Regions from separate parts of the Bradyrhizobium zhanjiangense genome, predicted to be linked through region 4. Evidence: predicted binding sites of a transcription regulator. Region 4 holds the regulator's gene; each other region holds the start of a gene.
The links. Region 4 encodes PhoB, which activates phosphate uptake and scavenging genes when phosphate is short. Its sites were predicted from a motif close to TGTCATNNANCTGTCAT; they were not measured.

Region 1: the regulator PhoB is predicted to act here: its motif matches at 2,165-2,181, upstream of XH85_RS17315 (UDP-2,3-diacylglucosamine diphosphatase).
Region 2: the regulator PhoB is predicted to act here: its motif matches at 6,149-6,165, upstream of phnF (phosphonate metabolism transcriptional regulator PhnF).
Region 3: the regulator PhoB is predicted to act here: its motif matches at 3,341-3,357, upstream of ugpB (sn-glycerol-3-phosphate ABC transporter substrate-binding protein UgpB).

What each region holds. Positions count from the first base shown of each region.
Region 1 is NZ_CP022221.1:3,695,433-3,703,172, forward strand. It holds partial or broken gene XH85_RS17305 (PAS domain S-box protein) at 1-791, opposite strand, end outside; gene thiD (bifunctional hydroxymethylpyrimidine kinase/phosphomethylpyrimidine kinase) at 1,081-1,881, shown strand; gene XH85_RS17315 (UDP-2,3-diacylglucosamine diphosphatase) at 2,205-3,017, shown strand; gene XH85_RS17320 (glycosyltransferase family 4 protein) at 3,031-4,074, shown strand; gene XH85_RS17325 (threonine/serine dehydratase family protein) at 4,137-5,120, shown strand; gene XH85_RS17330 (caspase family protein) at 5,302-7,104, opposite strand; gene XH85_RS17335 (hypothetical protein) at 7,294-7,653, shown strand.
Region 2 is NZ_CP022221.1:1,198,162-1,205,901, forward strand. It holds gene XH85_RS05600 (alpha-D-ribose 1-methylphosphonate 5-triphosphate diphosphatase) at 1-783, opposite strand, end outside; gene XH85_RS05605 (transferase hexapeptide repeat family protein) at 780-1,451, opposite strand; gene phnC (phosphonate ABC transporter ATP-binding protein) at 1,626-2,435, shown strand; gene phnD (phosphonate ABC transporter substrate-binding protein) at 2,496-3,431, shown strand; gene phnE (phosphonate ABC transporter, permease protein PhnE) at 3,524-4,408, shown strand; gene phnE (phosphonate ABC transporter, permease protein PhnE) at 4,405-5,253, shown strand; gene phnF (phosphonate metabolism transcriptional regulator PhnF) at 5,386-6,114, opposite strand; gene phnG (phosphonate C-P lyase system protein PhnG) at 6,272-6,685, shown strand; gene phnH (phosphonate C-P lyase system protein PhnH) at 6,690-7,298, shown strand; gene XH85_RS05650 (carbon-phosphorus lyase complex subunit) at 7,302-7,740, shown strand, end outside.
Region 3 is NZ_CP022221.1:303,856-311,595, reverse strand. It holds gene XH85_RS01465 (sn-glycerol-3-phosphate import ATP-binding protein UgpC) at 1-170, opposite strand, end outside; gene ugpE (sn-glycerol-3-phosphate ABC transporter permease UgpE) at 191-1,039, opposite strand; gene ugpA (sn-glycerol-3-phosphate ABC transporter permease UgpA) at 1,039-1,920, opposite strand; gene ugpB (sn-glycerol-3-phosphate ABC transporter substrate-binding protein UgpB) at 1,970-3,286, opposite strand; gene XH85_RS01440 (CaiB/BaiF CoA transferase family protein) at 3,668-4,873, opposite strand; gene XH85_RS01435 (organic hydroperoxide resistance protein) at 5,044-5,469, opposite strand; gene XH85_RS01430 (MarR family winged helix-turn-helix transcriptional regulator) at 5,624-6,085, shown strand; partial or broken gene XH85_RS01425 (GIY-YIG nuclease family protein) at 6,101-6,336, opposite strand; tRNA gene XH85_RS01420 (tRNA-Ala) at 6,519-6,594, opposite strand; gene XH85_RS01415 (TIGR02300 family protein) at 6,690-7,097, opposite strand; gene aroA (3-phosphoshikimate 1-carboxyvinyltransferase) at 7,254-7,740, shown strand, end outside.
Region 4 is NZ_CP022221.1:9,154,290-9,162,029, forward strand. It holds gene XH85_RS43760 (GcrA family cell cycle regulator) at 1-287, shown strand, start outside; partial or broken gene XH85_RS43765 (IS630 family transposase) at 617-1,562, shown strand; gene phoB (phosphate regulon transcriptional regulator PhoB) at 1,595-2,302, opposite strand; gene phoU (phosphate signaling complex protein PhoU) at 2,317-3,033, opposite strand; gene pstB (phosphate ABC transporter ATP-binding protein PstB) at 3,045-3,863, opposite strand; gene pstA (phosphate ABC transporter permease PstA) at 3,860-4,705, opposite strand; gene pstC (phosphate ABC transporter permease subunit PstC) at 4,707-5,696, opposite strand; gene pstS (phosphate ABC transporter substrate-binding protein PstS) at 5,868-6,881, opposite strand; gene XH85_RS43800 (ATP-binding protein) at 7,026-7,740, opposite strand, start outside.

The sequences.
Region 1 (7,740 bases), 3.9 Mb from region 4:
GGTGAGGTCATGGATGATGCCGACGAAGATCAATTCGCCGTCCTGCCGCGCCTGGCCCACCGACAGGTCCATCGGAAAGCTCGATTCATCCTTGCGCAGGCCGATGGCCTCGCCGCCGGTCGCGAAATGCCCCCTGCGGCTGTCGGACGCAGCAGCTGCCTCGGGCATCAGCATGCCGATGTGCCGGCCCATCACCTCGTCAGCCCGGTAGCCGAACAAGCGCTCGCAGGCCGGATTGAACAACAGGATTCGATCCTGCGCATCGAACAGGATGACCCCGTCGACCGCGGTCTCGACGATTGCGGTGAGGCGCGCCATGCTGTCGCGCATCGCGCGCTGGGCTTCCCCGACCTGCTGGAGCAGGAGCGTCGCGTCCCGGCTCTTGATTTCCTCCTCCTCGAGCGCGGCCTGGACCTGCCGCAGCTCGAACGGAGAGGGAATCGTCAGGATCTTCGGCAGCAGCGGCCAGAGCGCAGCGGCGGTCACCACGGACGCGACCGCTGTGGTCGCCTTCACGAGGCCTTCGATGCCATAGATCGGGACCCAAAGCGTGTAGATCGACAGCACATGGGTCAGGCCGCACGCCATGATGAAGATCGCGAACAACCGAATTTGAGGTCGCGCCGCTTGGTGACGAGGATCGCGAGCGCGAACGGGATCGAAAAATAAGCGGCGGCGATGCAGGCGTCGGAAACGACATGGAGCCAGATCAGTTCGGGTTCCCACAACAGGCAAATGCCGTGCGGCGACAGCATCGAGGAGTCGAGGAGACGTTCAAAATAGGCCCACATAATTCCACCCCGGGAAGACGTGCGAGCCGGGGGCGGCTCGCGCGAATGGTGTCGCTGGACGATTCTACCACCTAACGTCTCACTCATCGGTGTGCACGCCAAGGGGCAGGTTATCAAGGCTATGGCGAGGCTCGATTTTTCAGGCCGGCACGATTGCGGGGGCATGCCGCGCCGGTTGCGGGCGCGACGGGCCGCCACGAATCATGGCAGCGGGCCGCCGCGCTTGCTGCTGTTCCACGGTCGCGCTAGGACAGGCCATGGCGGTGTCCTCCAGCACATGCATCCCGCGATGACGACCCCGGTCGCACTCACCATCGCCGGCTCCGATTCGAGCGGCGGCGCCGGCATCCAGGCGGACCTGAAGACTTTTGCCGCGCTCGGCGTCTATGGCGCCTCCGCCATCACGGCGCTGACGGCGCAGAACACGCGCGGCGTCACCGGCATTCACGCGGTGCCGGCGGAGTTCGTCACCGCACAGATCGATGCGGTGTTTTCCGATCTCGATGTCGGCGCGGTGAAGATCGGCATGGTGGCCCAGGCCGCCAGCATCGAGGCGATCGCGGCCGCGCTGTCGCGCTGGGCGCCGCGCCACGTGGTGCTCGATCCCGTGATGGTGGCAACATCGGGCGACCGCCTGCTGGCCTCCGAGGCCGTCGCAGCGTTGCGCACGAGACTGATACCGCTGGCCTCGGTGATCACGCCGAACCTGCCCGAGGCGGCCGCGCTGCTCGAGGAGCCCGTGGCGGAAAGCAAGGCCGAGATCGAAAGCCAGGGGCGCCGCCTGCTGGCGCTCGGCTGCCGCGCAGTCCTGGTCAAGGGCGGGCACGGCGAGGGCGCCGAGAGCATCGACTATCTGGTCGATGCCGACAGCACCATCGCGCTCGCTGCGCCGCGCCTCGCCACCAATAACACCCATGGCACCGGCTGCTCGCTGTCCTCGGCCGTCGCGGCGGGGCTTGCCAGGGGCGAGGATCTCGAGCAAGCAGTGCGCAATGCCAAATCCTGGATCAGCGCCGCGATCGGAGCCGCCGACCGCTTCAGCGTCGGGCATGGCCACGGGCCGATCCATCATTTCCACAAGTTTTACTGACGCGGGCTCGCGCGACCTCTCCCGCTTGCGGGAGAGGTCGCGCCGAAAGGCGCGGGTGAGGGCTCTCTCCACTCGGGGTCATCGCTTGAGGAGGCACCCTCATCCCAACCCTCTCCCGCAAGCGGGAGAGGGAGCGCACTTGCCTCGTGGGTTCCAGCGGCAATCTGGTCTTGCGGGGGGTCGCTGCGGCGCCATGTCGCCTGATTGTCGCATGCGACTGATATTCGCGGGGAGGGCGAGGCAAGGCGTGATTCGTATTTGAAGGTGCCTCGAAGGTTCAATCGGTCATCCCCCTGTCACGGGACATTGTTACAGGCTGGCGCATGGGAAGCTACGATGTGAGTGATGAAAGCCCGGAGCGGCGCTTTCGCACGTTGTTCATCTCCGACGTCCATCTCGGAGCCCGCGGTTCTCAAGCCGACCTTCTGCTCGACTTTCTGCGCTACCACGATGCCGACACCATCTATCTCGTCGGCGACATCGTCGACGGCTGGGCGCTGAAATCGAGCTGGCACTGGCCGCAATCGCACAACGACCTGGTCCAGAAGCTGCTGCGCAAGGCGCGCAAGGGCGCCAAAATCATCTACATTCCCGGCAATCACGACGAGTTCCTGCGCAATTATTACGGCACGCATTTCGGCGGCATCGATGTGGTCGAGAACACCGTCCATACCGGCGTGGACGGCAAGCGCTATCTCGTCATCCACGGCGACATCTTCGACCTCGTGGTGCAGAACGCGCGCTGGCTCGCCCATCTCGGCGACAAGGCCTACGACTTCGCGATCCAGATGAATCGCTTGGTCAATTTCTTCCGCCGCCTTTTCGGCGTGCCCTATTGGTCGCTGTCGCAATGGGCCAAGCAGAAGGTCAAGAATGCCGTCAACTATATCGGCGCGTTCGAGCAGGCGCTCGCCGCCGAGGCGCGGCGCCATGAGGCCGACGGCGTGATCTGCGGCCACATACACTATGCCGTGATCCGCGACGAGGCCGGCATCCGTTACATGAATTGCGGCGACTGGGTCGAGAGCTGCACGGCCCTCGTCGAGCACGACGACGGCCATTTCGAGATCATCACCTGGGCGGATCATTTGCAGAAGCCCGCACAAGTCCCGCAGGTCGCGGCAAGAGCTGCCTGATGAGAGCTGCCTGATGCGCATCCTGGTCGCGACCGACGCCTGGCACCCGCAAGTCAACGGTGTGGTTCGGACGCTGACCAAGCTTGCTGACGCCGCCGAGGGGCTCGGCGTCGCGTTCACGTTCCTGACGCCGCAATCGTTCCGCACCTTCGCGATGCCGAGCTATCGCGACGTGCGCCTCGCGATGCCGCGTCCGGCGCGAATTGCAAAGCTGATCGAGGAGGCGCGCCCGGACAGCATCCACATTGCGACGGAGGGGCCGATCGGCCTGATGGTCCGCCGCTATTGCCGCCAGCGCAAGCTGCCGTTCACGACCAGCTTCCACACCCGCTTTCCCGAATATGTCCGTGCCCGCGTGCCGGTGCCGGGCTCGCTGATCTGGCGCGCGCTGCGCCGCTTCCATGCGCCCAGCCGTGCCGTGATGGCGGCAACGCCTGCGCTCGCCCGCGAGCTCGGCGATCGCGGCTTCGACAATGTCGTGCTGTGGCCGCGCGGCGTCGACACCGATTTGTTCCACCCGCGCGCGATCGACCTCTGTCTGCCGGCGCCGGTGTTCCTGTCGGTCGGCCGGATTGCGGTGGAGAAGAATCTCAAGGCCTTTCTCGATCTCGATCTGCCCGGTACCAAGGTGATCGTCGGTCACGGTCCGGCGCGCGCCTCGCTCGAAGAGGCCTATCCCGATGCGATCTTCCTTGGCGAGAAGCACGGCGAGGCGCTGGCGGAAATCTATGCTGCGGCCGACGTCTTCGTGTTCCCGAGCAAGACCGACACGTTCGGTCTGGTCCTACTGGAAGCGCTCGCGAGCGGCCTGCCGGTGGCGGCCTTCCCGGTGAAGGGTCCCCGCGACGTGATCGGCAATGCGCCGGTCGGCGTTCTCGATCACGATCTGCGCAGCGCCTGTTTCGCCGCGCTCGACATCTCCCGGCAGGACTGCGTCGCGTTCGCCGCCAATTACACCTGGGAGGCTTCGGCCAGGGCTTTCGTGGCTAGCATCGAGGCGGTCGGCGCGGTACTGCCCGGCCGGAACAGGGCGGAACAGCCACGCTTCGTCGCCTGACGGGGAAAATCCTCGCGGGGAGGTGTCTTGCCCGCAGCTCGTCGGCCGCGATAAAGTCGGCCATGACCGAACAGCTCCTCCCGGTCGGCCCCGCCGACATCGACGCCGCAGCGCGCGTGATCGCGCCTTACGCCATCCGCACCCCGCTGTTGTCTTTTCCCGTGCTCAACGAGCGCGTCGGCGCAAAGGTCTTCCTGAAGCCGGAAATGTTCCAGCGCACCGGCTCCTTCAAGTTCCGCGGCGCTTTCAACAAGGTGTTCTCGATTCCGCAGGACAAGCGCGCCGGCGGCGTCGTCGCGTTCTCCTCGGGCAACCACGCCCAGGGCGTGGCGGCCGCGGCGAAAATCCTCGACATGCAGGCGACGATCGTGATGCCGGCGGATGCGCCGCTGTCCAAGCGCGACCGCACCAAATCCTACGGCGCAGAGGTCGTGCTGTACGATCGCGATCGCGACGACCGCGAGGCGATCTCGCGCGGCATCGCCGAGAAGCGCGGTGCGACGCTGGTCAAGCCATATGACGATCCCTTCGTGATTGCGGGGCAGGGCACTGCCGGCCGCGAGATTGCGGAGGACATGGCGGGCCTCGGCCTTGCCCCCGACATCGTGGTGGCGCCGGCCTCCGGCGGCGGCCTGATCGCGGGCGTCGCGACCGCCGTGAAGGCGCGCTATCCGCTAGCCGAAATCGTGGTCGCCGAGCCCGAGGCGTTCGACGATCACGGCATTTCGCTGACCGCCGGCCATCGCGAGCCGCATCCGCCCGCGGCCCGCACCATCTGCGATGCGCTGATGGCCCTGATGCCCGGCGAGATGACCTTTGCGATCAACAGCAAGCTGCTCGCGCGCGGCGTCACGGCCTCGGATGCCGAGGTCGGCGCCGCCGTCGCGTTCGCCTATCGCGAGCTGAAGCTCGTGGTGGAGCCGGGCGGCGCCGTGGGCCTTGCCGCGCTGCTGGCGGGACGTCTCGACGTCGCTGGCAAGAACGTCGTCATCGTGCTCTCCGGCGGCAATGTCGATGCGGAGTTGTTCGCAGAGCTGGTGGCTTAGGCGTCATTCCGGGCGCGCGCGAGCGCGAACCCGGAATCCATTTCCTCACCGACCTGCTGCACAATGGATTCCGGGCCTGCGCCTCTCGGCGCATCTCGGAATGACAATGTTCAGAGCTGACATGAAGAAAGGGGCAGAGCGTTGCCGCTCTGCCCCCCTGTCGTGTGCGCTTCTTGCGCGATCAGTGCATGAAGCTCCGGCGATTGTTGCCGCCGCCCGTGCTCGGCGCCTGGTTCATCGACTGCCGGAAGTTGTTGCTGCTGTTGACCATGCGGTTCGGCATCGTGTTGAGCTGCGGACGATTGGTCTGCACGTTATTCTGCACCTGCACCTTGTTCACCGGATTGTTGTTGAGCTTCACGATACCGGTGTTGCCGTTGTTGATGCGGATCGGGTGGTTCTGGGTCTGAACGGGCTTCACATCGATAGTCGAGTCACCCATACCGACATTCACCGGCATGCTCACGATCTTGCCCGGCTTGCCGTTGGCGTTGCTGGCATTCGGCTTGGTGTTGGTCACCGGCAGCGTCACGATCTTGCCGGTGCCGCCAGTGTTGTTGCTCGTGTTGGTCGGCGCGGGCAGGGTGACGATCTTGCCCGGGGTCTGCGACGGCGTGCCGTTCGGCTGGTTGTTGCCTGAGGGCAGGTTGATGATCTGGCCACCATTGCCGAGCTTGCCGATGACGTTACCGTCGATCGGCTTCTGCACGACCGGCAGATTGCCGTTCACTTGCGCGCCGCCATTGCCCTGCTGCATCAGCGGCATGTATTTGGGCTGGCCGAGATTGCCGATCTTCAGCGTCGGGGCGATGTTCTGTGGCGCCAGGAACTTGGTCGCTTGCATCAACGGGATCTGCTTCGGCTGCGCCTGCAGTTTCAGCGCGACTTGCGCATAGGGGCTGTTGCTGTAGCTGTCATAGAAGCTCTTGTAGCCGAGCGGCGAGTTCGCGAGCACGGCCTTGTGCCAGGCCTGCGAGACCAGGAGATTGTTGAGCAGCCAGCGGATGTGGTCGCACAGCGGATCGTGCGGGTACATCTGGATGAACTCCTGATAATATTCCGGCCGGCCCTCGGACACGACGTAATCATAGGCCTGGCGGGTCGAGCGGCTCGGCAGGTTGGAGGCCATCTGCACCACCGGCGCTTTCACCGGCGCGCGGTTGGCGGCAACGGCGGTGTCGCCGAAGAAGGTGAAGTCGCTCGTCAACGACGAGCTCTCCCACGGAATCTGCGCGCCGCTGGTGGTCTGGTTCACCTGCAGGCGCACGCGCTTGAACAGCTGCTCGATTGGCACATTGGGCTCGCGTGCGACGTTGAGGAAGGCTTGCGTGTAGGGGCTGTGGCCGCTGGTGCCGTCGAGCGCTTCGGCGCCCGGCGCGGTCGAGTAGCCGACGATCGAGCCGTTCGGCGCATCGACGATGGCTAGGCCGCGGCCGGCGTCGTTGACTTGGGGGAACGGGTTGTTGCGGCAGGCATCGAGGATGACGATGCGCATGCGGCTCGGGATCGTCTCCAGCGTCGACATCACGTCGACCAGACGCACCGAATTGTTGACGAGCTCGGTCGGGCTCGACACCTTGGCGTCGACGGGAACGAGATAGTTCTCGCCGGCGAGCTGCACGCCGTGACCGGCGTAATAGACCATCGCCACCGTGTTGGGGCCGCGCGAAGCGACCTTGGCGGAAAAGTCCTGCACCACGCGCAGCATGTCGTTCTGGGTCAGGTCAGTCGCGGCGACCACCTCGAAGCCTGCCGAGTTCAGGAATTGCGCCATCGATTGCGCGTCATCGTCGGGGTTCGCAAGTTGCGGCGCGTTCTGGTAGTTCGCATTGCCGATCACCAGCGCCACCCGCTGCTCCGGGCCTTGCAGCGCGGTGGGAGCCGGCTGGGCCGGGGCGACTTGCGCGGAAACGGGCCCGCAGGTGAAGCCGAACAGGCTTCCCAAGAGGCTAGCCGTCATCAGGAAAGGCTTTAGGCGGAACATGGCGTGCTCCTTTGCCACTCATCTCGATGCGAGATTGGTTGCGAGCAAGCCTGGGCGCGTTCAAGTCCGGCGTCCGTGATCCCTATCACGATGGTAAGTTGCGTGATCTGAATCACGCTTAGAACCCGCTATGGTTGGGGATCGATTGGGAGGATGGCCTCCGCGCAGTCGATCGACTATTGTCGATTCATGTCGCGCCTTATGTGTCTATTCGTTGCGGTCATCCTGTCTCTGCTGCCCGCAGTCGCACCCGCCGAGCCCGTTCAGAAGCGTCCCAAGCCGGTCTGGCGCGGCTACGGCTTCCTGCCAGGCTATCGCCAGCCGCTAAGCAACAGCATTCCGCTCTACAAGCAGAAGGACGCGATGCGTCGCCTGTCGCGCGCCGACCGGCGCCACTGGTACATCGATCCGGTCCCTCAGTATTATCGTTGGGATGGCGAGTGGCACTATTTCGGCCGCCCCGGCTTCGGCGGCGGCCGCTACAATGGCGGCAGTTTCGGTCCATGCTGGACGCGGACGCCGATCGGGCCGGTCTGGAATTGCGGGTGACGAGGGGGCGCGGCTAGCCCGTCATTGCGAGCGCAGCGAAGCAATCCAGAATCTTGCCGCGGAGGGATTCCGGATTGATTCGCTTCG
Region 2 (7,740 bases), 1.4 Mb from region 4:
GCTTGCTGCCGCCCGCGCCGTCTCCGCGTTGATCGGAAACTCGGCAATCATCGCACCGAGCTCGCGAAACTCCTGGCGCATCGCCGGCGTCGCGTCGTCATGCGAGAGCATCCGCACCCCGGCAGCGCGGGCCGTAGCGGCGAGCCGCGACACGGAGGCTGGAACGTCGGCGGCGCGCGCCACCACACGTTCGACTAGCCGGTCAAACTCCTCGCTCGATAGCCCGGTGCGCTCCACCATCCGGTTGCGCTTGCGAGGCTTGGCCATGTCGGCAACGGTGCCGTCCATGTGGTCATTGAAGGCGAACAGGTCGACGCGGCCTTCGGCGAGCCACTGGCTGATCTCGGCCTCGGCATCGAGATTGTAGGTCTCGTGTCGCAGATGGAAGCGGGTGTCGGCGGCGAATTGCGGACGCTGCCTCTCGATCGCCTCCATCAGGCCGCGCGCATTGTCGGCGCTGCGCAGGCCCGGCTCCCACGAGCAGGTCGTGGCGTGGAACACCGTGGTAATGCCGTTGCTGATCGCCTGGCGGTCGCTGTCGGCGAGCGCGACGTCGATCGGAAAATCGACGCCGGCGCGCGGCATCATCTGGCGCTCGAAGGCATCGCCATGCAGATCGACGATGCCGGGCAACACCAGCAGGTTGCGGGCGTCGATCGCCAGCCGCGCGCTGCCGCGAGAGGCATCGACCTGCGCGATATCAGTTCCGGACACGAGAAGTGAGGTTTCGACGAGCTCGGCGCCGATCAGGGCCCGGCCGCCTTCAAGGAAAATGTCTGTCACGCGACCGCGCTTCGTTTGCTGGCAGGAGAACCGGTGAAAGAGCTCGCCCGTGCTTCGTATGTCGCGAGGAAATCTTCAATCCCGAGCCTGCGGAAATCGGGCAGCGCTTCACGCAATTTGTCGTGATCCCAGTCCCACCAGGCGAGCTTGGCGAGCCGTCCGGCGATCTCCTCCGAGAACCGTCGCCGCACGATGCGGGCCGGGTTGCCGGCGACGATGGTGTAGACCGGCACGTCCTTGGTGACGATCGCGCCGGCCGCGATCACCGCGCCGGTGCCGATGTTGCGGCCCGGCAGCACGATCGCGCCATGGCCGATCCAGACGTCGTGACCGATATGGACGTGATGCTGGCGCCGCCACTCGAAGAACTCGACATCGTCGCTCTCGCCTTCGAAGTAGGCGCTCGACCGATAGGTGAAGTGCGCCTGGGTCGCGCGGTGCATCGGATGATTGCCCGGATTGATCCGTGTCATCGCCGCGATCGAGCAGAATTTTCCGATGGTCGTGTAGGTGATCTGGGCGTCGTTGACGACATAGGAGTAATCGCCCATCGTCACTTCATGCAGGATCGTGCGCGCGCCGACCTCGGTGTAGGCGCCGAGCCTGGCCTCGTGCAGCTTGGCCGAGGGATCGATGGTCGGCTGAATCGAAAGAGCTTTGGCGGCCATGTCGTATCCGAAGCGCGAGGGCGGGGCGTTTCTCTTCGAGCGGCTTGATGACAATGTCATGACGCGGCGATGACAGGGGATGACGTGTGTTGGATCGCCGCACCGCAACGCGGATGTCACACAAGTGTTAAGCGCCGGCGTTAGCGGTGGGCTCCAGTTAATCTGGAGCGCTGCATGCTGGTGGTGGAAGGTCTGACGTGTCGCTTCGGCGCAAAAGCCGCGGTGGACGACGCTTCGTTTCAAGTCTCCCCCGGCGGCTTCGTCGGTGTGATCGGACGGTCCGGCGCCGGCAAGTCGACCCTGCTGCGGACCATCAACCGCCTGGTGACGCCGACTGAGGGGCGCATCCTGTTCGACGGCGTCGACGTCACCGCGCTGCGCGGCAAGGAGTTGCGGCAGTGGCGGGCGCGTTCGGCGATGATCTTCCAGCAGTTCAACCTGGTCGGCCGGCTCGATGTTCTCACCAACGTCCTGATGGGCCGCCTCGCGACGATGCCGGCCTGGCGCTCGCTGTCGCAGCTCTGGCCCGAGCAGGACAAGGCTCTGGCGATGTCTGCGCTGGAGCAGTTCGATATCGCCGCGCTCGCCGCCCAACGCGCGGACCAGCTCTCCGGCGGCCAGCAGCAGCGCGTGGCGATCGCCCGCGCGCTGGTGCAGCAGCCCGATATCATCCTCGCCGACGAGCCGATCGCCTCGCTCGATCCGCGCAACACCAAGATTGTGATGGATGCGCTGCTGCGCATCAACAAGCATTTCGGCATTACGGTGCTTTGCAATCTGCATTCGCTCGACCTGGCGCGCAGCTATTGCGACCGCCTGATCGGCATGGCCGCGGGCCGCGTGGTGTTCGACGGCGCGCCGTCCGCGCTGACCGATCGCGTGGCGCGCGAGCTCTACGATCTCGAAGCCGCCGACGTCATGGGCGGCCTGCCTCTCCCGGCGCCCGAGGGCGTTCCGGCGCTCGGGACGGCCGCAGCGGCCTGAGCCTCGCCTATTTAGTTCAAGTCTTTGCCTCAACCGACCTCAACCGATGAAGAGGGTAACATGATCACTCGCAGATTAATCCTCGCCGGCGCCGCGGCGCTAGCGTTCACGACCTCCGCCTCCGCGGACGACTGGAAAACCAAATATCCCGAATTGACCTTCGCGGTCGTGCCGGCGGAGAACGCCTCCGGCGTCACCGAGCGCTGGGCGCCGTTCATGACCTATCTCTCCAAGGAATTGGGCGTGAAGGTCACGCTGCGCATCGCCAACGACTATGCCGCCGTCATCGAAGGCCAGCGCGCCGGCAACATCCATATCGCGAGCTACGGCTCGGCCTCGTTCGCGCGCGCACGCCTGACCGGCGTCAAGACCGATGCCTTCGCCAACGACATCAACGCCGACGGTTCGACCGGCTACTACTCCGTGTTCTTCGTCAAGGCGAGCAGCGCCTACAAGAAGATCGACGACCTCAAGGGCAAGAATCTCGGCCTCGTCGATCCGAACTCGACTTCCGGCAACAATGTGCCGCGCTTCGAGCTCGACAAGATGGGCATCCACGATGCCGACAGCTATTTCAGCAAGGTCGTCTTCACCGGCAGCCACGAGAACGCGATGCTGGCGCTGGCGCAGGGCACGGTCGACGTTGCCGCCAACCAGTGGACCAGCGATGACGATTCGACGCTGGCGCAGATGCTGACCAAGGGCATGCTGAAGAGTGCCGATGGTTCGGCGATGAAGAAGGACGATTTCCGCATCATTCACAAGTCGGCGCCGATCATCAACGGCCCCTACGCCTACAACTCGGATCTCCCGGAAGATGCCAAGGCCGCCATCGCCAAGGCGTTCTTCGACGCGCCGAGCAAGGACAAGGCGGCATTCGACCGTCTCTCCGACGGCCAGAAGAAGGGTTTTCATCCCGCCACCACCAAGGACTGGGATGGCACGATCGAGCTGATCAAGTTCGTCGATGCGCTGCGTAAGAAGAAGGCGTCCTGATCTCAGGACGAGCTACTCGAGCCGGGTCGACGGACCCGGCTCTTTCTCTTTTTACAGGCTACTCTCTCTTACAGGCCATTCTCCCTGACAAGATGACCGTCGCGGTTTCGATCCTCCCCGAGCAGCAGCTTGCCGTGCTCAACGCCGCCTATCGCCAGGCGGTCGCGCGCAGGCGATGGCGTCTCCTGTTGGGAGCCGGTATCTTTGGCGCAGCGCTGGTTCTTGCCGCGATCGGCGCCGAAGTAAATTTGCGCACGCTGTTCACCTATTTCGGCAACTTCATCAGCTATTTCGACCGCATCCTCACACTCGACAGCGGCCAGCGGGTCTGGACCGATGTCGGCGAGTGGCTGTGGGGCTGGCGCAAATGGCTGAAGATGCTGGGCGAGACGCTGCTGATCTCCTATGTCGGCACGCTGATCGGCGCGACCTTCGCCTTTGCCCTGAATTTCTTCGCGGCGGAGAATACCTCGCCCGCGCCCTGGCTGCGCTTTGTCGTGCGTCGCCTGCTCGAATTCGCCCGCACCGTTCCCGGCATCGTGTTCGCGCTGGTGTTCGTCATCGCCTTCGGCCTAGGTCCGATGGCGGGCGTGCTCGCGATCGCGATCCATTCCACCGGCGCGCTCGGCAAGCTGTTCTCAGAGATCGTCGAGAATGCCGACATGAAGCCGGTCGAGGGAATCCGCTCGACCGGCGCGAGCTGGCTCTCCTGCATGCGCTTCGCCGTGGTGCCGCAGGTCACCGCGGGCTATGCCAGCTACGCGCTGCTGCGCTTCGAGATCAACGTCCGCGAAGCCTCTGTGATGGGTTTTGTCGGCGCCGGCGGCATCGGCCAGGAGCTGGTCGTCGCCATCCGCAAGTTCTACTACTCGGACGTCAGCGCCATCCTGCTCACCATCATCGTCACGGTCTTCATCATCGACATCACCACCGGCTGGCTGCGCGGCCGCCTGTTCGGCAAGGAGGCGCGGACGTGACGAAGCCGCACGAGGTCGACACGCGAGAGATCCGCGCGCGCTACCCCGATGTGTTCGACCGGCCGGCCTCGGCGCGGCTTGCAACGCCCGCGATGATCGTCGCGGCGTTTGCGATCCTCACTTACGGCCTGGTCGATCTCGACTTCGCGCCGTCGCGGTTCCTCGCCGGCCTCAGCCAGCTCGGCTGGATCAGCCTAATGATGATCCCGCCCGATCCCGGCTCCTCGCTGCCGGTCTATCTGAAAGCGCTGGGCGAGACGCTGTCGATCGCGCTGCTGGGCACGACGCTCGCCGCCCTGTTCGCGCTGCCGGTCAGCCTGCTGGCCGCGCGCAACGTGGTGCCGTCAATCATCCTGCGCTTCCCGGTTCGCCGCTTCCTCGATTCGATCCGCGGCGTCGACACGCTGATCTGGGCGCTGGTGTGGATCAATGTGGTCGGGCTCGGCCCATTCGCCGGCGTGCTTGCCATCGCCGTGTCGGATTTCGGCGCCTTTGGAAAACTGTTCTCGGAGGCGATCGAGGGCGCCGACCAGAGGCAGGTCGAAGGCATCCGCGCCTCCGGCGGCAGCGCGCTGCACGAGATCCGCTTCGGGCTGCTGCCGCAGGTGTTGCCCGTGATCGCCGGCCAGGTGCTCTACTTCATCGAATCCAACACGCGCTCGGCCACCATCATCGGCATCGTCGGTGCCGGCGGCATCGGCCTCCAGCTCGCCGAGCAGATCCGCGTGCTGGAATGGCAGAAGGTGTCGTTCCTTATCCTGATGATTTTGATTGCGGTTGCTGCGATCGATTTCATCTCGGGCAAGCTGCGCTTTGCGATTATCGGGCGAAGGGCTGTCGCTTAATCACCGCTGCCGTAGGGTGGGCAAAGCGAAGCGTGCCCACCGCTTCTCGCGAATCTTGGAAAGATGGTGGGCACGGCGCAAGTGCGCCTTTGCCCACCCTACGGCTCCGGTTTCGCGGAGAGAGCTCCGCTGCTACGACTCCACCAGAAACTCCACCCGCTCCGCCGCGAACCGCGAATGCTTCGTCACCAGCGGCTTGCCGTCAAGAGCGTGGTCGGTCGCATCGACCACCAGGATCGGACGTCCCAGCGCAAGATCGAGCCGGGCGGCGTCGGTCGCGTCGACGATGCCGGCGGTGATCCGGGTCGCGCCGCGGCGGTAGTCGCGAATGCCGTAGTGCTCGAGCAACTTCGTCATCGAGCGCGTCGTGGCGAACACGGCGCCTGCGCCCGGAAACAATTCCGCCGACAGCCAGGTGGTGGAGACGCAGATCGGCGTGCGGTCGGCGAGGCGGATCGCCTCGATCCGTACCAGCGGCGCACCGGTCTTCAAACCCAGTTCGCGCGCCAGCTCCCGGGTCGCGACGTCATCGGAAGCTTCGATCAGTTGGCCACGCGGCTCGCGGCCGCCGGCGCCGACGATCTCGGAGAAGCGCGTGCGCGAGCGCAGCGGATAGGCGAGCTTCTGCGCCTCGACATAGGTCCCGCTGCCGCGCTCGGCGCGCACGAGGCCGCGCTCGGCAAGCGCGGCCAGCGCGCGCCGCACGGTGTGGCGATTCACGCGGTAGGTTTCGGCGATCTCCATCTCGCCCGGCAGTTTGTCGCCGGCGGCAAAGCGGCCGTCGGCGATGCCGCGCTCGATGCCGTCGGCGACGAGGCGCCACAGCGCGACGCCCGACGATGCAGTGTCTTGCATGCTCATATCGCCGGTCAGCCTAGCCCAGAAATCACGCCTTTGTCACGAAACAGTCATGGCGCTCCACTATGAAGTTGTCTAGTATCATAGACAACTTAGAATCGGCAAGATCGGTGAACCGGTGACCCAACACAACAATCAGCAAGCCCAGCGCAAGGCCGCGATGGCCGTGCTGGCGCACGCGGAGGCGGGCGAGATCGCCGCTCGCCTCCGCAACTTAGCCCTGCCGGCCCATCAGGATCTGCGCGAAGGCGAAAACGGTCTGGTCATGCTGCGCGGCCGGGTCGGCGGCGACGGTGCGCCGTTCAACCTCGGCGAAGCCACGGTGTCGCGCGCGGCGGTCCGGCTTGCCAGCGGCGAGGTCGGCTTCGGCTACACCCTTGGCCGCGATGGTGAGAAGGCGCGGCTGATCGCGCTGTGCGACGCGCTGGTGCAGTCCTGCGATTTCAGCGCAGCCGTCGAGCGCGACGTTATCGCGCCGTTGCGCGAGCAGCTTATGACGAGGCGCCAGCAGGTGGCGGCGAAGACTGCCGCAACGAAGGTTGATTTCTACACCATGGTGCGCGGTGAGGGGTGAGGTCATGACCACGATTGCGGAACTGCCGCCGGGGTTCGCCGATAAGGTGTTGTCGGCGCAATCGACCTTCCGCTCGGTGATGGACGCGATGGCGCGGCCGGGCTCGGTCCAGCGTATCGTGCCGACAGCCGGAACGCCCCATACGATGATGCGCGGCACCGCCGCGATCGCGCTGACGCTGTTCGATCACGACACGCCACTCTGGCTCGATGCGTGCATGGCGCAAAATTCCGACGGGGTGAAGTGGCTCAAGTTCCACACCGGCGCGCCGGTGGTGCAGGACACCTCGATTGCGAGCTTTGCGCTGATCGGCGACGGCGCACTGCTTCCGCCGCTCGAGCGCTTCGCGCTCGGCACCAGCGAATATCCGGATCGCTCGACCACATTGATCCTCCAGGTCGATAGCCTGGGCGCGGGACGCAGCTTCGAGCTGCGCGGTCCCGGCATCGACGGCGCCGCGACGCTCCAGGCGTCGATCAAGCCGTTCGACCTGTTCGAGCGCCTGCGGTTCAACGAGCCGCTGTTTCCGCGCGGCCTCGATGTGGTGCTGGTCGCCGATGATGCCGTGGTCGCGATTCCGCGCACCACGCGCGTTGCGAACAAGGGAAGCTGAAGCATGTATGTCGCAGTCAAAGGCGGCGAACGCGCCATCGAGAACGCTCATCGCCTGCTCGCCAATGCGCGGCGCGGCGACCAAAGCGTTCCGGAAGTCACGCTCGACCAGATCTCGGAGCAGCTCGGCCTCGCCGTCGACCGCGTCATGAGCGAAGGCTCGCTCTATGACCGCGAGCTCGCGGCGCTCGCGATCAAGCAGGCGCGCGGCGATCTGATCGAGGCGATCTTCCTGGTCCGCGCCTTCCGTGCCACGCTGCCGCGCTACGGCGCGAGCGAGCCGGTCGACACCGGCGCCATGCGCGTGCAGCGACGGGTGTCCTCGACCTTCAAGGACATTCCGGGCGGCCAGATCCTCGGGCCGACCTTCGACTATACCCACCGCCTGCTCGATCCCTCGCTCGCCGAAGGCTTTGTACCGGAAGCACCGGCGATAGCCGAAG
Region 3 (7,740 bases), 490 kb from region 4:
GTGACGGTCTCCAGCCCCGCGACCATGCGCAGCAATGTGGACTTGCCGCAGCCCGAGGGGCCGACCAGTACGCAGAACTGGCCGTCGCCGACATCGACGTCGACGCCCTTGATGGCTTCGAAGCCGCCGGGATAGGTCTTGCGGACGCTGCGCAGGGTGACGTTAGCCATGAAAACTCATTTCCAAGAACCTACTTTTCCGTCTCGACCAGTCCGCGCACGAACAGCTTCTGCATGGCGACAACGACGAACACCGGCGGCAGCATGGCCAGCACGGCGGTTGCCATCACGATCGGCCATTCGGTGAGTGCGTCGCTGGTGGTGATCATCTTGCGGATGCCGATCTGGATCGTCTGCATGTCGTCGCGGGTGGTGATCAGCAGTGGCCAGAGATATTGATTCCAGCCGAGGATGAACAGGATCACGAACAGCGCCGCCATGTTGGTGCGCGACAGCGGCAGCAGCGTATCCCAGAAGAAGCGCAAGGGGCCGGCGCCGTCGATGCGCGAGGCTTCCAAAAGTTCGTCCGGCACCGTCATGAAGAACTGGCGGAACAGCAGCGTTGCGGTGGCCGACGCGATCAGCGGCAGCGACAGGCCGGCATAGCTGTCGAGCATGTGCAGATCGGCGACGATCTTGTAGGTCGGATAGATGCGCACCTCGACCGGCAGCATCAGGGTGATGAAGATGAGCCAGAAGATCGGCATCCGGAACGGAAAGCGGAAATAGACGATCGCATAGGCTGAGATGATCGAGATCGCGATCTTGCCGACCGCGATCAAGAGCGCCATCACCAGCGAGTTCAGCATCATGTTGCCGACTGGCTCGCGGGTCGAGCCGCTCGTGCCGACGAAGATGGTCTGGTAGTAAGTCTGGAAGAAATGGCCGCCGGGCAGCAGCGACATCTGTCCGTTCGCTATCAGGGCGTTGTCCTGGGTCGAGGCGACGATCGCGATGTAGACGGGGAACGCGACGATCGCGATCCCGATCCAGAGGATGATATGAGCGACGTAGCGCCTGATGCCCTCTTGCTCGACCATCAGTAGGTCACCTTGCGTTCGACGAAGCGGAACTGGATTCCGGTCAGCACGATCACCATGATCATCAGGATCACCGATTGCGCCGCGGAGCTGCCGAGATTGCCGCCGAGCAGGCCGTCGGAATAGACCTTGTAGACCAGCGTCTCCGTCGACTTGCCGGGACCGCCGCGGGTCATGGTGTCGATGATGCCGAAGGTGTCGAAGAAGGCGTAGACGATGTTGACGACCAGCAGGAAGAAGATGGTCGGCGACAGCAGTGGGAACGTCACGGTCCAGAATCGGCGCATCGGGCGCGCGCCGTCGATCGCGGCCGCCTCAAGCACGCTTCTCGGGATGCTCTGAAGGCCGGCGAGGAAGAACAGGAAGTTGTAGGAGATCTGCTTCCAGGCGGCGGCGAGGATGATCAGCGTTGCGGCCTGGTCGCCGTCTAGCAGCGGATTCCAGTCGACCCCCAAGGCGCGCACATAGCGCGAGAGCACACCCAGCGAGGGGTGCAGCATGAAGATCCAGAGCACGCCGACGACCGGCGGCGCCACCGCATAGGGCCAGATCAAGAGCGTGCGGTAGAGCATCGAGCCGCGCAGCGGCTTGTCCGCCATCACCGCTAGCAGCAGCGCAAACGACAGCGACGAGACTGCGATGGCGAACGAGAAGAAGAAGGTCCGCACGATCGCCTCGAAATAGGCGCGGTCCTTCAGAAGTTCGAGATAATTGTCGAACCAGACGAAGCTGGTCGAAAGACCGAAGGCGTCCTGGAGCAGGTAGGACTGGATCACCGCCTGCAGGGCCGGCCAGTAGAAGAAAATCAGGACGATCGCGAGCTGCGGCGCAACCAGCGCGTAGGGCAATAGCTTCGATTGGAAAATGGCTTGCTTTTGCATGATGCCCGCAGGAGCGGCAGGCCGGGTTACCGGCCTGCCGCTGATCGCCTCACTTGACGGCGGTCTTTTCGAACTGGCGCAGCATCGTGTTGCCGCGCTCGACGGCGGCATCCAGCGCCTGCTTGGCGGTCTTCTTGCCGGCGAGCGCCTGCTCGATCTCTTCCGACCAGACGTCACGGAGCTGAACCATGTTGCCGAGGCGCAGGCCGCGGGAGTTCTCGGTCGGCTCCTTGTTGGTCAGCTCGAGCAGCGGGGTCTCGAGATAGGGCTGATCCTTGTAGAAGCCTTCCGCCTTGGCCTTCTCATAGGCCGCCTTGGTGATCGGCAGATAGCCCGAGGCCTTGTGGATGTAGACTTGGCGATCGGTGTCGGAGAGGAAGCTCAGGAACTTCGCGACACCCTTATAATCGTCGGCCGACTTGCCGCCCATGACCCAGAGCGAGGCACCGCCGATGATCGAGTTCTGCGGCGCGCCCTTCACGTCGGGATAGTAGGGCATCGGGACGGCGGTGAAGTTGAACTTGGCCTGCGCCTTGACGTTGCCGAAGAATGCCGAGGAGGTCAGATAGAGCGGGCATTCGCCTGACGTGAAGCGGCCTTCACCGGTGTTGGTGCGGCCGGCATAGTCGTAGGTCTTGTCCTTCTGGAGCTCGACCAGCTTCTCGAGGTGCTTGACCTGGACCGGGCTGTTGAACTCGAGCACGGTGTCGAAACCGTCGAGGCCGTTGGCCTTGGTCGACAGCGGCACGTTGTGCCAGGCGGAGAGCTGCTCGAGATTGACCCAGGTGACCCAGGAGTTTGAGAAGCCGCAGGTCGGATGGCCGTTGTCGTGCAGCTTCTTGGCGGCGTCGAACACCTGCGGCCAGGTCTTCGGGATCTCGACATTGGCCTTCTTCAGTTCGTCGAGATTGACCCACATCACCGTCGACGACGAGTTGAAGGGGAAGGACAGCATCTCGCCCTTCGAGGTCGAGTAGTAACCGGTGATCGCGGGCAGATAGGCCTTCGGATCGAATTTCTCGCCGGTCTCGGCCATCAGCTTGTACACCGGCTTCACCGCGCCGGTCGCGGCCATCATGGTCGCGGTGCCGACCTCGAACACTTGCATGATGTGCGGGGCGTTGCCGGCGCGGAAGGCGGCGATGCCGGCGTTCATCGTGTCGGCGTAATTGCCTTTGTAGGTCGGGATCACCTTGTAATCGCTCTGCGATGCGTTGAAGTCGTTCGCGAGCTTGACGATGACGTCGTTGTTGGCGCCGGTCATCGCGTGCCACCACTGGATTTCAGTCACGGCCAGGGCCGGCGAGGCCGACAAGCCAACCGTGATTGCAACAGCTGCAGCCGCACCAAAATGTCGAAGAGCCATCAAGAAAACCTCCCTTGCCCGTCAATAAAGAGGCGCTTGCGCTAGCAGCGCCATATGACGTTCACATGACTGTGTAAGCGGCCGAAACGAAAGCGGCAAGCGCTGGAAAAGGGAAGCCGGAAAATAGGCGAAGACGTGCGTGCGACCGCGCCGCAGCATTTGGTTGGCGGCGAGCGGATCGATCAGCAGAGCTGGTAGCTCGTGGCAATGCGTGCGGCCGCAAACTCGAAAACCTCTCCCGCTTGCGGGAGAGGTCGCGCCGAAGGCGCGGGTGAGGGCTCTCTCCGCTTGGGGATTGTCCCGTTTTGGAGACACCCTCCCCAGTCTCCCCCGCAAGCGGGGGAGGGAGCGGACCGGCGCCGCCGCTCAATCTCTCTTATCTCAGCGCTTGCGCTCGGGGCCGCAGACCACGCCTTTTTCGACCATCGCGTCGATCTCCGTCTTGGAGTAGCCGAACTCGCCCAGCACCTCCGCCGAATGCTGGCTGAATTTCGGCGGCAGGCGGCGCAGGCTGGGCTTGCTGCGATCGAGCCGGATCGGCGAGGCCACGCCCTTGTACCAGTCCTTCTCGATGATATCGCCGTGCGCGATCGTGTGCGGGTTGGTCAGCGCCTGGTCGATTTTCTGCACCGGGCCTGCCGGCAGGCCGGCCGCGAGCAGGCGATTGCACAGCGGCTCGGCCTCGTGCTGGCTGAATACCGCGGCGAGCTCGGCGCGCAGCGCCTCGCGATTGGCGATGCGGTCCTTGTTGCGGGCAAAGCGCGGATCGGTGCCAAGCTCGGGCTTGCCGATCTCCTTGGCGAGCTTGCGGAAGGTGCCGTCATTACCGACCCCGATGAAGATGTTGTCGGTTTTCGTCGGGAAGATCGCGTAGGGCACGAGGTTGGGATGCTCGTTGCCGGTGAGCGAGGGCGGCTTGCCATGCATGAAATAATTCGCGGTGTGCGGATGCATGATGGCAAGGCCGGTCTCGTACAGCGTCGTCTCCAGGAACTGGCCCTGGCCCGAACGCTGGCGCTCCGACAGCGCCATCAGGATGCCGATCGCCGCATAAAGGCCGGTGGTGATGTCGACCAGCGGCACGCCGATCCGCATTGGGCCGCTCTCCGGTGAGCCGGTCGCGGCGATCATGCCGGTCATGGCCTGGATGATGGCGTCATAGCCGGGATTGCCGCCGCGCGGGCCGTCGGCGCCGAAGCCGCAGATCCGGCAATGCACGAGACGCGGGAATTTTGCGCGCAGCACTTCGTTGCCGATGCCCCATTTCTCAAGGGTGCCCGGCTTGAAATTCTCGATCAGGACGTCGGCCGTCTCCAGCATCTTCAGCAGCACGGCACGGCCGCCCTCGGAGGCGAGGTCGAGGCCGATCGAGCGCTTGTTGCGGTTGATGCCGACGAAATAGGCCGCGTCCTCCTCGTGGAAGGGAGGGCCCCATTCGCGCACCTCGTCGCCCGCGGGCGGCTCGACCTTGATGACGTCGGCGCCATGGTCGGCGAGGATCTGGGTGCAATAGGGACCGCCGAGCACGCGCGTGAGATCGATGACGCGCAATCCACTCATGGCACCTGTGGCGGCTTCAGAACTCATGCCTTCGCTTCCCCTGTGTCGACGTGTGATCACAGGCCTAGCGAGGTTCGTGCAGGCCAGCAATGGCCCCGCGCGTAGGGCCGTATGCACGCCTCAATCCCGCGAAGTGGGAAATCCACGGAAGCGGCCGGCCCGAGGGGGATCTCGGGCCAGCCAATCCGCACTTCCGGTCAGATGACCGTCAGGCGAACGTCGACATTGCCGCGCGTGGCGTTGGAGTATGGGCACACCTGGTGCGCCTTCTCGACCAGCGCCTCGGCCTCGGCGCGGGCCAGGCCGGGCAGCGAGACGGCCAGATCGATGTCGAGACCGAAGCCGCCCTCGGAGCGCGGGCCGATGCCGACGGTCGAGGTGACGGAGGCGTCGGCGGGGACCTTGGGGCCGCCCTGCGAAGCCACGAACTTCATCGCGCCGATGAAGCAGGCGGCATAGCCGGCCGCGAACAGCTGCTCGGGATTGTTGCCGGCGCCGCCGGCGCCGCCGAGCTCCTTCGGCGTGGTCAGCTTGACGTCGAGCGCGCCGTCGAGGGTTGCGGCATGGCCGTCGCGGCCGCCGGTCGCCTTGGCACTGGTCTTGTAGAGGACGTTCACGGACATTTTCATCTCCCTGGGGGTTCGGGTGGGCGCGATCTGTATCGCAGACAATTAGATTGTGCGCAATCTAATTTGTGGTGCCTCACATTTAATTGTTCGCAATTGAATATGCGGCCGCCCGGCCCCACAATGCGGGGCAAATCCCGTGAGATTCGCCATGGCCCGGAAACCATCGGCAGCGGACGCGCCGCTGCGGCTCGACAACCAGATCTGCTTCGCGGTCTATTCGGCCGCGCATGCCTTCAACCGCGTCTACAAGCCGCTGCTCGAGCGGCTCGGCCTGACCTATCCGCAATATCTGGTGATGCTGGTGCTGTGGGAGCGCGACGACGTGCCGGTGAAGGACATCGGCGAGAAGCTGTTCCTGGATTCGGGCACGTTGACACCGCTGCTCAAGCGGCTCGAGGCCGCCCAACTCGTCAAACGCACCCGCTCGAGCGAGGACGAGCGTCAGGTGCTGATCGCCCTGACGCCGCAGGGCTACGCGCTGAAAGACAAGGCGCGCAGCGTGCCGCAATCGATTCTGGCGGCGTCGGACTGCTCGGTGCCGGAACTGGTCGCGATGAAGGACGAGATCGTCGCGCTGCGGGATAGGCTTAATGCGGTGATCGGGGAGTAGGGGCAGTTAGAGCGACTAGAAGTGCTTCTTCGCGAACGCGCGCCCCGAGCCAGATTTCAAGTATCGTTCGAATGCGACAGCGCGTGCGGCGTCATCGAACGCGAAATAAGTTCGTATTCGGCAAGCCCGTATTTCGACGTGTGAGGCACCTCGCCGGCGTTATGCTTTGCCAGACGCGCCCGTAGATCGTCGGTGATGCCGACGTAGAAGTGCTCGGAATCGAGACTTTCGAGAATATAGACGTACTTCATCGCGCTTCCTCCCTGGAGGGTAGGATAGCAGCTTCAAGACATGCCTAGGATGTTGCCGTGGTGGTGATCGCGGATAGAGTCCGCCGCCGCCCTTCGGGCTATGGCGGGACAGCCTTCGCTCACTTCGCTACGAGGGACTTCCCTAGGCTTGCCCAGCCGAAGCTCGCGAAGCGAGCGAAGGCTGGTGGAGCCAGGCGGGATCGAACCGCCGACCTCTTGCATGCCATGCAAGCGCTCTCCCAGCTGAGCTATGGCCCCTTAACCTTAGACCGGGGTGAATCTGGTGGATCACCCCAACCGGCGAGCCCTAGCGACTCGCGCGGTGCACCCTTTTTCACAGATCAGGGCTGATCTCAAGTCTCTTCATCACCTCCGACATCACCAATGATGTCGGTCACGTCCTCATCGCCCTCTTCCTCGTCGGCAATGAAGGTCGAATCATCGTCATCGTCGTCGTCGAGGGTCTCGTCGACCTCGATATCGTCCTCCGATTCGGGCACGACGGCCTTGACCTTGCCGGTGTTCTCCTCGGCATCGGCCTCCTCGAGCGACACCAACTCCTCGGCCTCTGCCGGCTCCGGCGCGGTGTCCTGGGCCATGCTGCGGGCTTCAGTGCCGCGGGACGCACGTGCGGGAGCGATGGGGGCGATCGGCACCACCTCGCCGGTATAAGGCGAGATCACCGGATTCTTGTTGAGGTCATAGAATTTCTTGCCCGTGGTCGGGCAAATACGTTTGGTTCCGAGTTCGGACTTGGCCACGGCAGGAATCCTGGGAATGTCTGAAAAGCGGTGTTTCACTTGGCTAGTTGGCGGCCCGCTGTCAATAGCGCATTACGGAAGAACGACATGCCCGTGACGGGGCGCGGACCATGTGGTACCTGCGGCCCAGCCTTCAAGGCATCCAAGGACACAATCTTGACCCATTCCGACCAACCGAGGCCGCTCCAGTCTCGCGCCAGCGGCCCCCTGACCGGGAAAGTACGGGTGCCCGGCGATAAGTCGATCTCCCACCGTGCCCTGATCCTGGGTGCGCTCGCGGTCGGCGAGACCAAGATTTCGGGGCTGCTCGAGGGCGAAGACGTCCTCAACACCGCCAAATCGATGCAGGCGCTGGGCGCCAGGGTCGCGCGCACCGGCGATTTCGCGTGGACGGTGAACGGCGTCGGTGTCGGCGGCTTCGCCCAGCCCAAGGGGGCGCTGGATTTCGGCAACTCCGGCACCGGCTGCCGCCTGGTCATGGGCGCCGTTGCGGGGTGCCCGATCTCGGCGGTGTTCGACGGCGACGCCTCGCTGCGCAGCCGCCCGATGCGCCGGATCCTCGACCCGCTCGAACAGATGGGCGCCAGGGTCGTATCAGGCGGCGAGGGCGGCCGTCTGCCGCTGACCCTCCAGGGCGCGCGCG
Region 4 (7,740 bases):
GGCCGATCTCGCGCGGCAACACCGCGCTGGCGCAGGCCTTCGAGGTCGAGGTGGAGGCCGAACCGGTCACCTACGACAACGTGGTGCCAATGAGCCAGCGGCTGTCGCTGCTGGAATTGAACGAGGCAACCTGCCACTGGCCGGTCGGCGATCCATCGAGCCCGGATTTCTTCTTCTGCGGCGGCAGGGCGCTGTCCGGCCTGCCCTACTGTGCCCAGCACTCGCGCGTGGCGTATCAGCCGGCCGCGGATCGGCGGCGGGCGCCGGCCAAGCCGAGCACGCGGTGAGTTTGTTCTGAGACCAGAAATGAGCCGTCGTGCGATCGCGGCTCTACAAATCCGATGTCGTCCCGGACAAGCGCGCCTCAAGCGCGCGTAGATCCGGGACCCACAGCCACCGCAAGCTGTGGCTACGGGGACTCGGAGTTACCTTTTTAGCGCAACAATCACTCCCTGTGGCTATGGGTCCCGGATCTGCGCTTACGCTTGTCCGGGACGACAGTGAGAGTGTGGCAGCCGCCTGCTAGAGCATCCGCCGAGCTGAATGAATCGAAAGGGATTCCCAAATCAGCTGTGAGGTGATTCAAACTGCCTGCCGGGGCTGGAGGCCGGCGGGCATGTCGAAGGCTCTTTCGCTGGATCTTCGAGTTAGGGTTCTGGCCGCGGTGAAGGCGGGGGCATCGCACCGCGAGGCAGGTGAACGGTTTGGGGTGAGCGCGGCAAGCGTGAGCCGGTGGGGAATGCGCGAGCGCCAGCAGGGTGATGCACGCCCGAAGGCGCTCGGTGGAGACCGCAGGTCCGGCCGCATCGAGGCGCACAAGGAGACGATCCTTGCGATGCTGAAGGCGACGCCGGATGTCTCGATCGAGGAGCTGCGCCGGAGCCTGGCCCAAAAGGGGCTGGTGTTCGGCGAAGGCACACTCCGTCGCTTCCTGATGCGGCACGGCATCACGCGCAAAAAAAGACCGCACACGCCAGCGAGCAGGACCGGCCGGACGTCGTAAAGCGGCGCCAGGATTGGCTCGAGGGCCAGCCTGCGCTTGATCCCAAGCGCCTCGTCTTCATCGATGAGACCTGGGCTTCGACCAATATGGCCCGCCGCTACGGCCGCTGTCCGCGTGGAGAGCGGCTGAAGGTCGGGATCCCCACGGCCATTGGAAGACCACGACCTTCGTGGCCGGAATCACCTCCAGCGGCATCATCGCCCCCTGGGTCCTCGACGGACCGATCAATCGCGACGCCTTCGAAGTCTATGTCGAGAAGGTTCTCATCCCCGACCTTCCGCCAGGCGCCATCGTCGTCATGGACAACCTGTCCAGCCACAAGGGACCAAGGATCCGCCAGATGATCGAAGCTGCGGGTGCAAGCCTGCTCTACCTGCCTCCCTACAGCCCCGACTTCAATCCGATCGAGAATGCCTTCGCCAAGCTCAAGGCACTCTTGCGTCAGGCCGCAGAACGAACCGTCGACGGCCTCTGGAGCGCGATTGGTCGCATCATTGATCGCTTCACATCAATGGAATGCCGCAACTACTTCATCGCCGCAGGATACGCTGCAACATGATCGGCGGATGCTCTAAAGCAACACCGCCTAACTTACGTCTGCTCCGCCTTTGCAAACCGATCATCCAGCGCATAGCCGGCGCCGCGGACGGTGCGGATCGGGTCCTGCTCGCGGCCGAGATTGAGCAGCTTGCGCAGGCGGCCGATATGGACGTCGACGGTGCGCTCGTCGATATAGATGTCGCGGCCCCAGACGCTGTCGAGCAGCTGCTCGCGCGAGAACACGCGGCCGGGATGCTCCAGGAAGAACTCCAGCAGGCGATATTCGGTCGGGCCGAGATCGATCGGCCGGCCAGAGCGCGCCACGCGGCGCTTGTCGCGATCGAGCTCGATGTCGCCATAGGCGAGCACGGTGGCGAGCCGCTCCGGGCTTGCCCGTCGCAAGAGCCCCTTCACGCGCGCGAGCAGCTCCGGCACCGAGAACGGCTTGACGATGTAGTCGTCGGCGCCGGTCGCAAGACCCCGCACCCGCTCGCTCTCCTCGCCGCGCGCGGTGAGCATGATGATCGGGAGTTGCTTGGTCTCGGGACGGGTGCGCAGCCGCCGGCACAGCTCGATGCCTGATAGTCCCGGCAGCATCCAGTCGAGCACGATCAGATCGGGGATGTGTTCCTTGAGGCGGGTGTCGGCGTCGTCGCCGCGCATCACCGTCTCCACGTCATAGCCGTCGCCTTCGAGGTTGTAACGGAGAAGCTCGGTGAGAGCTTCCTCGTCCTCAACCACCATGATGCGTGCGCCCATGTTGTCGTCGCTCCCTAGGTATTCGGTACCGTCGTGGCGAAGGTCGTCATGTCGCCCTTCGGCCGCTTGTCGGTGATCGCCTGACCCTCGATCATGTAGAACACTGTTTCGGCGATGTTGGTGGCGTGGTCACCGATCCGCTCGATGTTCTTGGCGCAGAACATCAGATGGATGCAGAACGAGATGTTGCGCGGATCCTCCATCATGTAGGTGAGGAGCTCGCGGAACAGCGAGGTGCAGATGGCGTCGACTTCCTCGTCGCCCTTCCACACCGCCATTGCCGCCGGCAGATCATGCGCGGCATAGGCGTCCAGCACCGACTTGACCTGCTGCTGCACGAGGTCGGTCATGTGCTCCAGGCCGCGGAACAGTTTTAGCGGATGGAAGTCCGTCTCCAGCGCCGCAACGCGCTTGCCCATGTTCTTGGCGAGGTCGCCGATGCGCTCGAGATCGGTGGCGACGCGCATGGCGCCGACGATCTCGCGCAGATCCACCGCCATCGGCTGGCGGCGGGCGATGGTGAGCACGGCGCGCTCCTCGATGCGTTTCTGCAGCGCGTCGAGCTCGGCGTCGGTGGTGACGACGCGCTGGCCGAGCGCGACGTCGCGGCGGATCAGCGCGTCGACGGAATCGACGATCATGCGCTCGGCGATGCCGCCCATCTCGGCGACCAGGCGGGTGAGCTCCTGGAGGTCGGTGTCGAAGGCCTTTGCGGTATGTTCAGTACCCATTTCCCGTCTCCTCAGCCGAACCGGCCGGTGATGTAATCCTGCGTACGCCGGTCGCTCGGCGACGTGAAGATCTTGCTGGTGTCGTCGAACTCGATCAGTTCGCCGAGATACATGAAGGCGGTCTTGTCGGAGACGCGCGCCGCCTGCTGCATGTTGTGGGTGACGATCGCGATCGTGTAGTTCTCGGACAGTTCCTGGATCAGCTCCTCGACCTTGGCGGTCGAGATCGGATCGAGCGCCGAGCAGGGCTCGTCGAACAAGATCACTTCAGGCCGCACCGCGACCGTGCGGGCGATGCAGAGGCGCTGCTGCTGGCCGCCGGAGAGCGACAGGCCCGAGGCGTTGAGCTTGTCCTTGACCTCGTTCCACAGCGCGCCGCCGCGCAGCGCCTTCTCGACCCGGTCGTCCATCTCGGACTTCGAGATCTTCTCGTAGAGGCGGATGCCGAAGGCGATGTTCTCGTAGATCGTCATCGGGAACGGTGTCGGCTTCTGGAACACCATGCCGACGCGGGCGCGCAGCAGATTGAGGTCGAGCTTGGGATCGAGGATGTTGGTCTGGTCGAGCATCAGCTGACCGGTCACGCGCTGGCCCGGATAGAGGTCGTACATCCGGTTGAAGATGCGCAGCAGGGTCGACTTGCCGCAGCCCGACGGGCCGATGAAGGCCGTGACGCGGTTGGTGCCGAGCGTCAGGTTGATGTTCTTCAGCGCGTGATGCTCGCCGTAATAGAAGTTGAGGTTGCGCACCATCACCTTGGCGGGCGCTTCCGGCAGCGGATGCGAGGCCAGGTGACCGTTGGAACTCACGGATACGGACAGGTCGGTCATTTTGCGGTCCTCTCGGCGCCGAGGATGCGGGCGCCAATGTTCAGGGCAAGCACGGTGAGCGTGATCAGCAGTGCGCCGCTCCAGGCGAGCTGCTTCCAATAGGCGTAGGGGCTCTGCACGAAATTGTTGATGGTCACGGGCAGGTTGGCCATCGTCTTGTTCAGGCCGAGGCTGAAGAACTGGTTCGACAGCGCGGTGAACAGCAGCGGCGCGGTCTCGCCCGCGACGCGGGCGGTGGCGAGCAGCACGCCGGTGATGAGGCCGGAGCGCGCGGCGCGGTAGGCGATGCGCTTGATCACCAGTGAGCGCGGCAGGCCGAGCGCGGAGGCCGCCTCGCGCAGCGCGTTCGGCACCAGAAGCAGCATGTCCTCGGTGGTGCGCAGCACCACCGGGATGACGATCACGGCGAGCGCGAGGCTACCGGCGATCGCCGAGAAGCCGCGCATCGGCACCACAACGGCGCCGTAGATGAACAGGCCGATGATGATCGAGGGCGCCGACAACAGGATGTCGTTGATGAAGCGGATCACCGAAGTCAGCTTGTCGTTGCGGCCGTATTCGGCGAGATAGGTGCCGGCGAACAGGCCGAGCGGCGCGCCGATGCCGACGCCGAGCACGGTCATGATCAGCGAGCCGACGATGGCGTTGAGCAGGCCGCCTTCGGACGCGCCGGGCGGCGGCGTGTTCTCAGTGAAGACCTGGAGGTTCAGGCCGCTAAGGCCGTTGTAGAGCAGCGTGATCAGGATCAGTGCGAGCCAGGTGACGCCGAAGACGGCGGCGGCGATGCAGAGCCCGCGGATGACGACGTCGGTGCGGCGGCGGCGTGCGTAAATCGGGTTCATGTCACTTCCCCGCCTTCTGTTCCAGGCGCAGCAGCATCAGCCGCGCGGCCGCGAGCACGAAGAAGGTCAGCACGAACAGGAGCAGGCCGAGCAGGATCAGGCCGGACTGGTGCAGGCCGTCACTCTCGGCGAACTCGGAGGCGATCGCCGCCGAGATCGTGGTGCCCGGCGCGAAGATCGACGAGGAGATCCGGAACGAGTTGCCGATGATGAAAGTCACCGCCATGGTCTCGCCGAGCGCACGGCCTAGCGCCAGCATGACGCCGCCGATGATGCCGACCCGGGTGTAGGGGATCACCACGCTGCGGACGACTTCCCAAGTGGTGCAGCCGACGCCGTAGGCGGCCTCTTTCAGCACCGGCGGCACCGTCTTGAACACGTCGACCGAGATCGAGGTGATGAAGGGCAGCACCATGATGGCGAGGATCAGCGCAGCGTTGAACAGGCTGAGATAGGACGGGGGACCTGCGAAGATCGCCCCCAGCACCGGAACGCCGTCGAAGACCCTGATCATGAAGGGCTGGAAGGTGTTGGCCAGGAACGGGCCCAGCACGAAGAAGCCCCACATGCCGTAGATGATCGAGGGAATGCCGGCGAGCAGCTCGATCGCCATGCCGATCGGGCGGCGCAGCCATTGCGGGCAGAGCTCGGTGAGGAAGATCGCAATGCCGAGACCGACCGGAATGGCGATCAGCATCGCGATGAAGGAGGTGACGAGCGTGCCGTACATCGGCCCGAGCGCGCCGAGCACGGGCGGATCGGCCGAGGGCGCCCAGCGCTGCGTCCACAGGAACGACAGGCCGTATTCCTTGATCGCCGGGAAGGCGCCGACGATCAGCGAAATGATGATGCCGCCGAGGATCAGCAGCACCGAGATCGCGGAAAGCCGCGTGATCCAGTAGAAGGTGACGTCGCCGAGCTTGAACGCGCTCAAGGCCTTGGCGCGGTCGTACGGTCCGGCGTCGTCGATTACATCGCTCTGAACAGCCATCTCTGCCACGCCGATCCCCTGTACCCGTTCTATATATGCTTGTTGCCGGACTTGTGCCCCGGATGCGGCGCGAGCAGCGAAGCGGCGCGACGCTGATCCGGGGCCCGGTTCTTGTCGGTCCCGGCGCTGCGCAGCAGCGTTTCACGCTGCAGCGCGTCCGGGCCATTCGCTTCAGCTCTTGATCTCGGCAGCCCAGGTCTTCTCGATCAGCTGGACGACGCTGTCCGGCATCGGGATGTAGTCGAGCTCTTCAGCCGCCTTGCCGCCGTTCTTGAACGCCCAGCGGAAGAACTTGATGGCTTCCTGGGAGGCAGCCTTGTCCGTCGCAGACTTGTGCATCAGGATGAAGGTCGCCGCCGTGATCGGCCAGGACTTGTCGCCGGGCTGGTCGGTCAGGATAACGTAATAGCCGGGAGCCTTGGCCCAATCGGCGTTGGAGGCGGCGGCCTGGAAGGCCTCGACGGTCGGCTGCACCGGCTTGCCGGCCTTGTTGACGAGACCGGTGTAGGTCAGCTTGTTCTGCTTGGCATAGGCGTACTCGACATAGCCGATCGAGTTCTTGGTCTGGCTGATGTTGCCCGACACGCCTTCGTTGCCCTTGGCGCCGACGCCGACCGGCCACTCGACCGCGGTGCCCTCACCGACCTTGCTCTTCCAGTCCGCGCTGGCCTTGGAGAGGTAGTTGGTGAAGTTGAAGGTGGTGCCCGAACCGTCCGAACGGCGGACCACGGTGATCGCCTCCGCGGGCAGCTTCACGTTCGGATTGAGCTTCTTGATCGCGGCGTCGTCCCACTTGGTGATCTTGCCGAGATAGATGTTGGCCAGCGTCTCGCCATCGAACACCAGTTCGCCGGGCTTCACGCCCTCGAGGTTGACGACGGGGACGATGGCGCCCATCACCATCGGCCACTGGACGAGGCCGTCCTTCTCGAGCTGCTCGGCCTTGAGCGGCGCGTCGCTGGCGCCGAAGGTCACGGTCTTGGCCTGGATCTGCTTGATGCCGCCGCCCGAGCCGATCGACTGGTAGTTCAGACCGTTGCCGGTTTCCTTCTTGTAGGCGTCAGCCCACTTCGAATAGATCGGGAACGGGAATGTCGCACCGGCACCCGTGATGTCGGCTGCAAACGCCGCCGTCGTCGATGCGGCGACCAAGCCGGCAGCGACGATAGTTTTGAGGAAATTCATGCTGGTCTCCATACAGGGGAGCGAAGCGCCATCCGCGCCCGATCGCGCTCCCCGCGCCGCCCCTTTAGGAGCGGTCGGCTGTGCTTTTACGAAGGTTTCGTGACAGCTGGATGACACCCTCAAGCGCTTGGAATCGCTTGATTTTCACGTCGATGCCGGAGGCCTGGCCTGGGGAAAACAAGCGGTAAAAGTGGCGCCCTGTTTGGGTACGCTTTCGATCAGGAGCCGGCCGCGATGACGGTTAAGAATATGTTTCACCAGCGATAATCCGAGCCCGGTTCCACCCTGCGAGCGGCTGTCGCCGACGTCGACCCGGTAGAAGCGCTCGGTCAGCCGGGGCAGGTGCTCCGGTGCGATGCCCGGACCGAAATCCCGGACCATGGCCCGGATTTCCTGAGATCCATCAGTGGCCGCGCTTGACGTCAGCGACACGATGACGCGTCCGCCCGAGGCGCCGTATTTGAGCGCGTTCTCGATCAGGTTCTCGAACAGGCGAAGCAGCTCCTCGCGGTCGCCCGCGATCATCACGGGGGCTTCCGGCAGATGGGTCTCGACATCGACCTGGCGTTCCCGCGCCAGCGGCTCGAGCCCGTCGGCGACCTGGAGGATGATAGGCAAGAGGTCGACCAGCGTGTCGGGGCGGACATGGGCCGACAGCTCGACCCGCGACAGCGACAGCAGATCGTCGATCAGGCGCGCCATGCGGGTGGCCTGATTGTGCATGATGCCGAGGAAACGCTCGCGCGCCTTTGGATCGTCCTTGGCCTGGCCCTGGAGCGTGTCGATGAAGCCCGACAGCGCGGCGAGCGGGGTGCGCAGCTCGTGGCTGGCATTGGCGACGAAGTCGGCCCGCATCTCC